DNA from 4 places in the Polaromonas sp. CG_9.5 genome. Region 1 is predicted to be linked to each of the others. Evidence: predicted binding sites of a transcription regulator. Region 1 holds the regulator's gene; each other region holds the start of a gene.
The links. The regulator sigma-54, encoded in region 1, starts transcription at its own class of promoters, with help from an activator protein. The targets are predictions, from matches to a motif close to TGGCANGNAANCTGCTTT.

Region 1 (3,167 bases):
GAGCCCATGCCTGAAGTGACGCCAACTGCATTGCCGGGGACAGCGGCCCGCCCCGACACCCCCAGCCGCCTGGTAGCGCAGGGGCTGAAAAAATCCTACGGCAGCCGCCTGGTGGTCAAGGATGTGTCGCTAACAGTGCAAAAAGGCGAGGTCGTCGGTCTGCTCGGCCCCAACGGCGCGGGCAAAACCACGTCGTTTTACATGATCGTCGGCCTGGTGCGTGCCGATGCCGGCGTCATCTCCATCGACGGCCAGCCGGTCGAACACATGCCGATTCACCTGCGCGCCCGTCTGGGCTTGAGCTACTTGCCGCAGGAAGCGTCCATTTTTCGCAAGCTCACGGTGCAGGAAAACGTGCGCGCCGTGCTTGAACTGCAGCATGATGCCGCCGGCAAGCCGCTGACACGCGCAGAAATTGACGTGCGGCTTGACGCCCTGCTCAAGGAACTGCGCGTAGACCATCTGCGCGACTCGCCCGCGCCAGCGCTGTCGGGCGGCGAGCGCCGGCGCGTTGAAATTGCCAGAGCCCTGGCGACGCAGCCGCGCTTCATCCTGCTCGACGAGCCGTTTGCCGGCATTGACCCGATTGCCGTGATCGAGATCCAGCGCATCATCGGCTTCCTGAAATTGCGCGGCATCGGCGTGCTGATTACCGACCACAACGTGCGCGAAACGCTGGGCATCTGCGACCACGCCTACATCATCAGCGACGGCAACGTGCTCGCCAGCGGCACACCCGCCCAGATCGTCGACAACGCCGAAGTACGCCGCGTCTACCTGGGCGAACACTTCAAAATGTGAGTATGGCCCCCACGCTTGTCACAACGCGCAATGCGCTGCCCCCCGGGGGGGCTGCCCCGCCTGCGGCCTGGCAAAGCCAGCTCCGCGGCCGGTACTTGCACGAACGGGGAAGGTTGCCAGCCGCCCCCGCAACAATCTCGCGCCCAGCATCACTGGATACATCAGGAGGGACTGCAGGACATCCCCGCCCGCCCCAGTACCGGCCGCAGGACCGGCTTTGCCGGACTGCAGGCGGGGCGGCCCCCTCGGGGGGCAGCGAACCACGCAAAGCGGGGAGCGTGGGGGCACCATGAAACAGGGCCTTTCCCTTCGTGTCTCGCAGCACCTGGCGTTGACGCCGCAGTTGCAGCAGTCGATCCGGCTGTTGCAGCTTTCCACGCTGGAGATGAGCCAGGAAGTCGAGCAGATGCTGGACGAAAACCCTTTTCTGGAGCTGGCCGAAGACGCCGCGCCGCGTGAAGAATTTGGCTTGGCGCAGTCTGATGCGCCCGTCAGCCAGGAAAGCCGGGAGTTTGAATCTGCTACTGATTCCATAGCTGGCAGCGCAGACACAGCAAGCGCCACCAGCACAAAAGACACAGAAACCACGGCTGAAATCAGCGCCGAGCCTTCGCTGGACGAAAGCTGGGACGGCGACGGCTCGGTCGAGACCTCGCCCGACGACAGCGAATGGGGCGGCGACGCCCCGGCGCGCAAAAACAACTTGGACGACAGCGACGCCGAAGCGTCCGACCTGACCGGCGCGCACGAGTCGCTGCAAGACCACCTGCACCGGCAGGCGCTCGGTTTGCGGCTTTCCGAACTCGACCGCGCCGCCCTGCACTTCCTGATCGAGTCACTCAATGACGACGGCTATCTGGAAGACACGCTGGCGTCACTCGCCGCCGGTCTGGCCAACAACGACCCGGAGCAGACCGAAGAGCTGGCGCAGCAATTTGCCATTGCGCTGCAACTGCTGCAGCACATGGAGCCCGCCGGCGTCGGCGCACGCGACCTGGCCGAATGCCTGCAACTGCAGTTGCTTGACAGCAAAGACTGCGTTGAAAACCGCGCCGCCCTGGCCATGTGCCGCCAGCCGATGGAACTGCTGGCCAGGCGCGATGTCAAGCGGCTGTCGCACCTGTGCGATTTCCCTGAAGAAATCATCAAGGGCGCAATTGCCGTGATCGCGCGGCTGGACCCCAAGCCGGGGCGGCGCTTTGCCAACGTCGAGCGCAATCTGATCGTGCCCGATGTCATCGTCGTCAAATCAGGCCGGGGTTTCAAAATCACGCTCAACAGCGACGTCATGCCCCGGCTGCGGGTTCATGACATTTATGCCAACGCCCTCAAGCAACACAAGGGCGCCGGCGGCAGCCAGGCGCTGCAGCAGCGGCTGCAAGAGGCGCGCTGGTTTATCAAGAACATCCAGCAGCGCTTTGACACCATCTTGCGCGTCAGCAGCGCCATCGTGGAGCGGCAAAAAAACTTCTTCACCCACGGCGAACTCGCCATGCGGCCGCTGGTGCTGCGCGAGATTGCCGACGAGCTCGGCCTGCACGAATCGACCATCTCACGCGTCACCACGGCCAAGTACATGCGCACGCCGTTCGGCACGTTCGAGCTGAAATATTTCTTTGGCTCGGGGCTGGGCACTGAAAGCGGCGGCAATGCGTCGAGCACCGCCGTGCGGGCGCTCATCAAGCAGTTCGTCGCCGCCGAAAGCCCGAAAAAACCGCTCAGTGACAATCAGATGGCTGAAATGCTCAAGGAGCAAGGCATTGAATGCGCCCGCCGCACCGTAGCCAAATACCGCGAAGCGCTGCGTATTGCGCCGACCCATCTGCGCAAAATGTTGTGAGCCCCCACGGTCGCCCACTGCGTGTGGCTCCCTGCCCCCCGAGGGGGCCGCTGCGCCTGCGGCCTGGCGAAGCCAGTTCCGCGGCCCCTGCTGGTGGGGAGGCGACTAATTGGCCGTGTGTCATTCGTGGCGATCTCCGACAGCGGCTGTTTTGATGGCTATTGGGTTGGCCTGTTTCCCAACGCCTGTTCAAATACGTTCCATCCATTCGCCCTGATGTAGCCTGGGCGCTACCCAATCCCGCTGCGGTGCTTCACGATGCGCCCGGCAAAGTGAGCCAATTTATGAATCAACTTCAACTTTTCCTCCCCTGCGCCGCCGGCGTCGAAAACCTGCTGGCGGCTGAAGTCCAGCGCATTACCGGCATTCAGGGCAAAGCCCGGCGCGCTGGCGTGCAGTTGCAAGGCTCGTGGCGCGAAGCGCAGCAGCTCAACCTGCACAGCCGGCTGGCCCAGCGCGTGCTGATTGAATTGCAGCACGGCCAGTACCGCAGTGAACAAGACCTGTACAACGCCGCTGCCAGCGT
Region 2 (3,167 bases), on a different contig from region 1:
CATGACTTCTCCGATCTATACCGCGTCCATTCCCGTGTTTAAACAGATGCTGGGTGGCCTCAGTGGCGTGTTGGCCAAGGCTGAAGCGCATGTTGCGGCCAAGAAAATCGACCCTAACGCGCTGCTGCAAGCGAGGCTGTTTCCTGACATGTTTGCGTTGCTGCGCCAGGTTCAGGTCGCGACCGACTTCGCCAAAAGCGTGTCGGCCCGGCTGGCCGGCGTGGACGTGCCCAAGCTGGACGACAACGAGCAGACCTTTGCCGATCTGCAAGCACGCATCACCACCGTGCTGACGTTTATTGAAGGGCTGGACGTGGCGTTGTTTGATGAAGCTGCCACGCGCGAAATCGTCACGCAGGCGGGCACGGCTAAAGAAAAGCGCTTCACGGGCGCGTCGTATATCTTCAACTACGCCCTGCCGCATTTCTTTTTCCATACCACCACCGCGTACGACATCCTGCGTCACAACGGCGTGGAAGTGGGCAAGAAAGACTACATCGGCACGTATTGAGCCGGGCGCTGGCGCAATCAGCCTGCTGGCCGCAGGATGATGCGCCATAGTTCAGCGTTTTAATGTCAATGATGGCTGTCGTGCAATAAGGACGGGCGCTGGCAGCTATTGAAATAATAGCACTCAGCGCCTAAGCCGGGCTTTAACCAGGTCGCTTTGTATCAGTCGAGTGCGCTGGCCGGGCCAAAAAACTCATAGCGCGTCTGGGCTTCCGGAACGCCGAGTTCATTGAGCTGCTTTTTGATGCGGCGCATGAACGGTTTGGGGCCCAGAAAGTAGGCGTCCACATCGCGCGAAGCGGGCAAACAGTCGGCCAGCGCTGCATTGCTCAACAAGCCGATGGCGTGCGGCGCTTCCACGTCGTTGCCATGCTCGTCATAGACATAAAACCGTTGCAGCTGCGAATGCCGGGCCTGGCGGGCCTCAATGGCGGCGCGAAAGGCATGCACCGAGCGGTTGCGGGCAAAGTGAATGAAATGCACGGGGCGGTGGCTTTCCAGCGCCGCGTCCAGCATGGCCAGCGTGGGCGTGATGCCGACGCCGCCGCTGATCAGCACCAGCGGCTTGTCGCCCTCGGCCAGCACAAAGTCGCCGGCAGGCGGAAAGATATCGAGCAAATCACCTTCCTGCACGTGGTCGTGCAGAAAACCGGAGGCCACGCCGCCCGGCTCGCGCTTGACGCTGATGCGGTAATCAACGCCATTGGCGGCGGCTGAAAGCGAGTAGTTGCGGCGGATTTCCTGGCCGTTGACGACCAGACGCAAGCCGATGTACTGACCGGGCACAAAGTCGGTCAGCGCCAGGCCGTCTTGGGGTTCCAGGTAAAACGAGGTGATTTCGTTGCTCTCAGGCACTTTGCGCGCCACGCGAAAAGCCCGTGCGCCACGCCAGCCGCCGGGGGCTGCGGCCGTGTCGGCATAGATCTTTTCTTCGGCACCGATCAGGATGTCGGCCAGTTGCTGGTAGGCCGCTGCCCAAGCTGCAATCACGGCGTCAGTGGCAATTTCAGCGCCCAGCACTTCGCGGATGGCGCGCAGCAGGCAGCCGCCCACCACGGGGTAGTGTTCGGGCTGAATCTGCAGCGACACATGCTTGTTGATGATCTTGGCCACCAGTCCGCCCAGTTGGTCGAGCTCGTCGATATGACGGGCGTACATCAGCACGCCGTTGGCCAGGGCGCGCGGCTGGTCGCCGTTGGCCTGATGCGCCTGGTTGAAGAAAGGCCGCACTTCGGGGTGTTCGGCCAGCAGGATGTTGTAGAAATGCGTCGTCAGCGCTTCACCGCCTGTTTCAAGCAGCGGGACGGTGGATTTGACGATGGCGCGTTGTTCGGGGGTGAGCATGGGTTTCTCCGGTCGTGAATGAAAAGGCAGAGCCGCCTCGCATCGTGCGAAACAGGGCAGGCTGCCGGTACACATCCTTATTCAATAGTCGTGCCAACTGCACGCTTGATATAAATCAACAACTTGGCGGCGTTCGGGCGCAGATAGCATCAAAAAGATACGGGTGTAAAGTAGTCATAAAGATACTTCAAGGAGTCAATTTGACTGCAAAACCCATGCTGCAGGCGCTGGTGCCGCTGGTCGATGACCTGTCGCGCGAGCTGCCTGACAGCGAGCGCTACCGCCGCCTGCTCCAAGCCATGCAGGCCTTGCTGCCCTGCGATGCGGTAGCGCTGCTCAAGCTGGAAGGCCACTGGCTGGTGCCGCTGGCCGTCAATGGCCTGAGCAGTGACACGCTAGGCCGACGCTTTAAAGTCGATGAACATCCGCGTTTTGCCTTGCTGCTGGCCGCTGATGGCCCGCTGCGCATTCCTGCAGACAGCCCGCTGCCCGACCCGTATGATGGACTGGTCGAGGGCGTTCATGGCCAGCTGGAAGTGCATGACTGCATGGGCTGCCCGGTGCAGGTGGACGAAAAAACCTGGGGCTTGCTGACGCTGGACGCGCTGGGAAAGGAGCGGCTGTCAAAGGTTGATCTGCGCGACGTGCAGGCGTTTGCCAGCCTGGCGGCGGCCACGGTCAGCGTGGTGCAGCGCATCAAAGGCCTGGCGCTGCGGGCCGAGGATGAGCGCCAGCGCGCCGACACCTACCGGGCGCTGGCCGCAGAAAAAACCGCCCCGCCCACGTTGATTGGCCAAAGTGCGGCGTACCAGCGGCTGCTGGAGGAAATCGCCATCGTCGGCAACAGCGAGCTGACGGTGTTGCTGACGGGCGAAACCGGCGTCGGCAAGGAACTGGTGGCGCAGGCGCTGCATGCCGCATCAAAGCGTGCTGCGCGCCCGCTCATCAGCCTCAATTGCGCGGCGCTGCCTGACACTTTGCTGGAAAGCGAGCTGTTTGGGCATGTGCGCGGTGCATTTTCAGGCGCGCTGGCCGACCGGCGCGGCAAGTTTGAACTGGCCGATGGCGGCACCTTGTTTCTGGACGAAGTCGGCGAGCTGTCGCTGGCTGCGCAGGCCAAACTGCTGCGCGTGCTGCAGGGCGGGCAACTGCAGCGCCTGGGCTCAGACCGTGAACACCACGTGGATGTACGCGTGATTGCCGCGACCAACCGCGATCTGGCGCATGAAGTGCGCACCGGCCGTTTTCGTGCCGACTTTTACCACCGGCTCAGCGTCTATCCGCTGGTAGTGCCGCCGCTGCGCGAACGCGAG
Region 3 (3,167 bases), on a different contig from region 1:
ACTGTTGGCCGCCAGAGGCCTGCCGCTGGCGTATGCCGACTATGTCGGCGACGACCCTGCGCGCATCACCGCAACGCTGGCGCGCGCCTTTGCCGCCAGCCGGGCGTCGGGCGATGTGGTGTTTTGCACCGGCGGCATCGGTGCCACACCAGACGACCACACGCGCCAGTGCGCAGCCCGGGCGCTGGGCGTGGAACTGGCGCTGCACCCCGAAGCCAGGCGGCTGATTGAAGAGCGCATACGCGAGACCGCCCAGGAGCAGGGCGCTGCCTACGAGCCCGACCGCCACGACAACCTGCACCGCCTGAACATGGGCGTGTTCCCCCTCGGTGCCGAGATTATTCCCAATCCGTACAACAAGATTCCGGGTTTTAGCTGCTTTGTCGAGTCCCTTGCCCAAAATAACAGCGATCTACACGCAAGCGCATTGACAGCGCTTCTTCACCAGCCAGGGCCGCAGGACCGGCTTAGCCGGACTGCAGGCGGAGCAGCCCCCTCGGGGGGCAGCGACCCACACGCAGTGGGCGCGCGTGGGGGCATCCACTTTTTTCCGGGTTTCCCGGTCATGGCCTGGCCGATGATTGAATGGGTGCTGGACCAGCGGTATGCCGACCTGCACCAGAAATCGCCCTCCATTGAAAAGTCGATCATTGTGATGGGCTCGATGGAGGCCACGCTCACACCGCTGATGCTGGCCATTGAAGCAGAGTACGCGGGCGTCAAGGTGTTCAGCCTGCCCAGCGTTGACCATCCCCAGTACGGACGCCATATAGAGCTGGGCGTAAAAGGTGCGCCTGAAGCCGTCAGCCTGGCTTATCCGGCCTTGCTGGCGGGCTTGCACCCTTTTAATCTGCAGTTAGGCCCTGAATTGGTGCGTTAATCAGGTTTTTTGAGAAGTACGTGCAGGGTTCGCACTTTTATGGTGCGGTTTGCGCAGGGGGGCTTAAAAACACACCCTCCCCAAAGAATCCAGTGGTTTTCCTTGGCGACAATAGTTGCACAATCAGGGGTTGGGTGCCAGCCGGGCTCTTGTGTCGCTGGCACAAAAAGTGCGTTCACCCGATCCGAATAGAATTTTTTTCAACCCACCACCGCGTAACAGGAGATTCTTGAATGGCTAAGACCGTCGCAGACGTCATGAAAATGGTCAAGGAAAACGAAGTTAAGTTCGTTGACTTTCGCTTTACCGATACCCGGGGCAAGCAGCACCACACCACGGTGCCTGTGTCCCACTTTGATGAAGACAAGTTCACCGATGGCCACGCTTTCGACGGTTCGTCCATCGCGGGCTGGAAGGGCATTGAAGCTTCGGACATGCAGCTGATCCCCGACCCCAGCACGGCCAACATTGATCCGTTCTTTGAAGAAACGACGCTGATCATGACCTGCGACGTGATTGAGCCCACGGACGGCAAGGCCTACGAACGCGATCCGCGTTCGATTGCCAAGCGCGCCGAGGCTTATCTGAAGTCCACCGGTCTGGGCGACACCGCTTTCTTCGGCCCGGAGCCCGAGTTTTTCATTTTTGACGGCGTGCGCTGGAGCACCGAGCCGAACCACACCTTCTACGAAATCGAAGAGTACGAAGCGCCGTGGAACAGTGGCACCAAGCTCGAAGGTGGCAACCGTGGCCATCGCCCGACCAACAAGGGCGGCTATTTCCCCGTTCCCCCGGTCGACAGCACGCAAGACATGCGCGCTGAAATGTCCCTGATTCTTGAATCCCTGGGCATTCCGGTCGAAGTGTTCCACCACGAAGTCGCTGGCGCGGGCCAGAACGAAATCGGCACCCGTTTCTCGACGCTGGTCGAGCGCGCTGACTGGACCATGCTGCAAAAGTACGTGATCCACAATGTGGCCAACGCCTATGGCAAGACCGCTACCTTCATGCCCAAGCCTTACGCGGGCGACAACGGCTCTGGCATGCATGTCCACCAGTCGGTCTGGAAAGACGGCAAGAACCTGTTTGCCGGCGACGGCTATGCCGGTCTGAGCGATTTTGCGCTGTACTACATCGGCGGCATCATCAAGCATGCGCGCGCCCTGAATGCCATCACCAACCCCGGCACCAACAGCTATCGCCGCCTGGTTCCGCATTTTGAAGCACCGGTCAAGCTGGCTTATTCGGCCAAGAACCGCTCGGCTTCGATCCGCATTCCGTTTGTGGCGAACCCCAAGGGCCGCCGCGTCGAGGCACGCTTTCCTGATCCACTGATGAACCCTTACCTGGGTTTTGCGGCGCTCTTGATGGCTGGTCTGGATGGCGTGGAAAACAAGATTCATCCGGGCGAAGCCGCCTCCAAGGATCTGTACCACCTGCCGCCAGAAGAAGACAAGCTGGTGCCCACCGTGTGCCACAGCCTGGACCAGGCGCTCGAAGAGCTGGACAAAGACCGCGCTTTCCTGACCAAGGGCGGCGTGTTCACCGACTCCATGCTGGACGCCTACATCGAGCTGAAAATGGGCGAAGTCAACCGCACCCGGGTTGAAGTGGCGCCGGTCGAATTCGACATGTATTTTTCGCTGTAATCAAGGCGCATCCGTTCACTTCGCGCGAAGTGAACGAGCATAAAAAAAGGATGGCAAATGCCATCCTTTTTTTATGCCCGCGCATAAAGATAAGGGCGTAATTTCGTATTTTTGCCGCTTTGCAGCATACTTGCCGCCATCCGTCTTTCTCACTGTCCATCCTCCTCCAGCGTCTTTGCGGCGCGTGAACAAATTCTCATGAAAAAAAGTTTATCCCTGTTTCTTTTTCCCCTGGCGTTGCTGGCGACCGGTCATGGCGTCTGGGCGCAGCAGATTTACCGCTGCAACGGTGTGGGCGGCGCGGCCCCTGAATACATCAACAACGTGAAAGAGGCCAGGACGCGCAACTGCCAACAGGTCTCTGGCGGCAATGTCACCGTGGTGCAGGGCACGCCCGTGCCTAAAGCCGCCAACCCTGCGCCGCGTGCCGCCAGCAATTCCGGCGCGTCCAACCCCCGCCCCGATAGCGGCGTGGAGCAGCGCGCACGCGACAGCGATTCGCGCCTGATTCTGGAGTCAGAATTGAGGCGGGCAGAGTCCCGAATGGCCGATCTGCAAAAGGAATACAACAACGGCGAGCCCGAAAAGCAGGGCATAGAGGGACGCAACTACCAGCGTTACCTCGACCGTGTGAATGA
Region 4 (3,167 bases), on a different contig from region 1:
CCGCCCTGCCCTCACTGGCCAGGACTGCACCCCGAAGCGGGAACGATTCTAAGCGCAACGACCTGCCGCTTCGTGCGAGGCGATGCTTGCCCCCAACCACTGCCGGTGAGGATTGAGTGCGCAGTAGCGCAGAGGTTGTGGCCAATGCAAAACAGCGTGCCTAAATGCCCTGCCACCGCGAATGCAAGGCTGTTGCTTCCACAGCCAAACCAACCATCGGCATAAATTTTGCTAGTCAAGAAGCATGACATTGCCCCATTCCCTGCGCCTGGTGGTCATTGCACCGGACCTGATGGTTGCCGATGCCGGTGACGAGGCTGCCGTGGCGTTCGCCGAGCGCTCACGCCAGTTGCGCATCGGCCTGCTTGAAGGCGGCTTCAACCTGGTCGCTACGCTGCCGGCCGACACCTTTTTGCGCGAGCGGCTGGCGCAGTTGCAGCCCGACATGATCATCGTCGACGCCGAAAGCGATGCCCGCGACTCGCTTGAGCATGTGGTGATGGCTACGCGCGACGAGCGCCGGCCCATTGTGCTGTTCACCAATGACGACGACACCCGGCATGTGAAGGACGCCGTGGCGGCGGGCGTTTGCGCCTATATCGTCGCCGGGCTGGAGCCCGCGCGCATCCGGCCCATTCTGGACGTGGCGATGGCGCGCTTTGAGCACGAGCAGGGCTTGCGCCGCGAACTGGCCGAGGCGCGCACCGAACTGAAAGACCGCAAGGTCATTGACCGGGCCAAGGGCCTGCTGATGCAACGCCACGGCTTGAGCGAGCAACTCGCCTATGAAAAGCTGCGCAAGGCCGCGATGGACAAGGGCCTGCGGCTGGGCGACGTGGCGCAGCGCATGCTGGATGTGGCCGACCTGCTTGGCTAGGCGGCCCAGGCCGAAATGGTGCAGTGCACAACCACAGTGCGCCTCCAGGACAATCAACCTTTGATCCACCAAAAATCCGAAATGCTATTTATTTAATAGCTGTTTGCGCAAGCAGGACAAGCACTACAGCCTGATTTGATGAAAATTTCAAGCTCTGGCCAAGCCATCAGCCCCGGTTGGCACAGCTTTTGCAATGAATCCAGCACCGGACTTTGCGCTTCAACGGCGAAGCGCAAAGTCCAAGAACAAAGGCGTTCGTCCCCTGCCCTCACACCCCCCGTGTGACGGCTCCGGTCGAACGCCTTTTTTTGTTTTGTAGTTTTCATTTCCAGGAGTTGCTGACATGACGGACTTGCTCAAATCTTCCCTGACCCGCCGCAGCGTGCTGCAGGCTGCCACCGTCGGTGTCGTGGGCGTCAGCCCCGCCTTGCGCGCTGCCGTTTATGCCCAAGGCTCGGACGCGCCGGAGAAAAAGGAGGTCAGGATTGGCTTCATTCCGCTGACCGACTGCGCCTCTGTCGTGATGGCGTCGGTGCTGGGCATCGACAAAAAGTATGGCGTCACCATCATCCCGAGCAAGGAAGCCAGCTGGGCCGGCGTGCGCGACAAGCTGGTCAACGGCGAACTCGACTTTGCCCATGTGCTCTACGGCCTGATCTACGGTGTGCATTTGGGCACCGCTGGCCCGAAGAAGGACATGGCCGTCTTGATGACGCTGAACAACAACGGCCAGGCCATCACGCTGAGCAAAAAGCTCGCGGACAAGGGCGCCGTCGATGGTGCCGGCTTGGCAAAACTCATGGCCAGTGAAAAGCGCGAATACACCTTTGCCCAGACCTTCCCGACGGGCACGCATGCGATGTGGCTGTACTACTGGCTGGCCGCCAACGGCATCAACCCGATGAAAGACGCCAAGGTCATCACCGTGCCGCCGCCGCAGATGGTGGCCAACATGCGCATTGGCAGCATGGACGGCTTTTGCGTCGGCGAGCCGTGGAACCAGCGCGCCATCATGGACGGCATTGGCGTGACCGCCGTGACCACGCAGGACATCTGGCAAGACCACCCTGAAAAGGTACTGGGCACCACCGCCGATTTCGCGCAGAAATATCCCAACACCTGCCGCGCCGTGACCGCCGCCATTCTGGAGGCCGGCAAATGGATTGACGCCAGCGCGGCGAATAAAAACAAGATGGCCGAAACCATCGCAGGCAAAGCCTACGTCAACACCAGCGTGGACGCCATCAACCAGCGCATCCTGGGCCGCTACCAGAACGGCATGGGCAAGACCTGGGAGGATGCGAACTACATGAAGTTCTTCAACGACGGCGCGGTGAACTTTCCCTACCTGTCCGACGGCATGTGGTTTTTGACGCAGCACAAGCGCTGGGGCCTGATGAAGGAGCACCCGGACTACCTGGCGGTCGCCAAGCAGATCAACCGGATCGACATCTACAAGCAGGCCGCCAGCGCCGCCAAGGTGAATGTTCCGAAAGACGTGATGCGCACCAGCAAACTCATCGACGGCACGGTCTGGGACGGCAAAGACCCGAAAAAGTACGCCGACAGCTTCAAGATTCACGCCTGAAACCGCTCCTGAAATTTCATTGAAACCCCAACGAAGAGGTGACGCCATGGTCAGTGCCGTATTTCACAGTCCGCGCGAAAGCGCCCCGCCAGTCGCTTTCGGTGCGGAACGAAGCGCTACGCATTCGATAGCTGCAGGCGCAGACGGAACAAGCGCCAAGCCCGTAAAAGACCTTGACAAGACGGCTGTAGTCTTGTCCGCAAAACCCCGGCGGGATTTTTCGGCGCTGTGGCTGCGCGTCCTGCCGCCGCTGCTCGGGCTAGGACTGCTGGTGCTGGTCTGGGAACTGGTGTCCATGACCACCAAGGGCAGCATCCCGTCGCCCAAAGACACCTTCTTGCAGGCGGTCGTGCTGTTCAGCGACCCGTTCTACCGCAACGGGCCGAACGACCAGGGGGTCGGCTGGAACGTGCTGTCGTCGCTCCAGCGCGTGGCGCTGGGCTTTGGCCTGGCGGCCATCGTCGGCATTCCGGCCGGATTTTTGATTGGCCGCTTCGCCTTCTTGAGCCGCATGTTCAACCCGCTCATCAGCCTGATGCGGCCGGTGTCGCCACTGGCCTGGCTGCCGATTGGCCTCTTGGTGTTCAAGGGCGCTGACCCGGCGGCCATCTGGACGATTTTTATCTGCTCCATCTGGCCGATGGTCATCAACACCGCCGTCGGCGTGCAGCGCGTGCCGCAGGACTACATGAACGTGGCCCG

Region 2: the regulator sigma-54 is predicted to act here: its motif matches at 1,933-1,950, upstream of hmpA (NO-inducible flavohemoprotein).
Region 3: the regulator sigma-54 is predicted to act here: its motif matches at 1,039-1,056, upstream of glnA (type I glutamate--ammonia ligase).
Region 4: the regulator sigma-54 is predicted to act here: its motif matches at 1,055-1,072, upstream of RCH06_RS08605 (CmpA/NrtA family ABC transporter substrate-binding protein).

Annotation. Positions count from the first base shown of each region.
Region 1 is NZ_JAXCHR010000007.1:53,388-56,554, forward strand. Features, by position in the region: gene lptA (lipopolysaccharide transport periplasmic protein LptA) at 1-2, shown strand, start outside; gene lptB (LPS export ABC transporter ATP-binding protein) at 7-801, shown strand; gene RCH06_RS07380 (RNA polymerase factor sigma-54) at 1,091-2,641, shown strand; gene RCH06_RS07385 (THUMP domain-containing class I SAM-dependent RNA methyltransferase) at 2,926-3,167, shown strand, end outside.
Region 2 is NZ_JAXCHR010000008.1:51,174-54,340, forward strand. Features, by position in the region: gene RCH06_RS08160 (DUF1993 domain-containing protein) at 2-511, shown strand; gene hmpA (NO-inducible flavohemoprotein) at 673-1,854, opposite strand; gene norR (nitric oxide reductase transcriptional regulator NorR) at 2,055-3,167, shown strand, end outside.
Region 3 is NZ_JAXCHR010000003.1:75,989-79,155, forward strand. Features, by position in the region: gene RCH06_RS03255 (competence/damage-inducible protein A) at 1-880, shown strand, start outside; gene glnA (type I glutamate--ammonia ligase) at 1,114-2,529, shown strand; gene RCH06_RS03265 (hypothetical protein) at 2,728-3,167, shown strand, end outside.
Region 4 is NZ_JAXCHR010000008.1:132,741-135,907, reverse strand. Features, by position in the region: gene RCH06_RS08610 (ANTAR domain-containing response regulator) at 245-877, shown strand; gene RCH06_RS08605 (CmpA/NrtA family ABC transporter substrate-binding protein) at 1,221-2,465, shown strand; gene ntrB (nitrate ABC transporter permease) at 2,512-3,167, shown strand, end outside.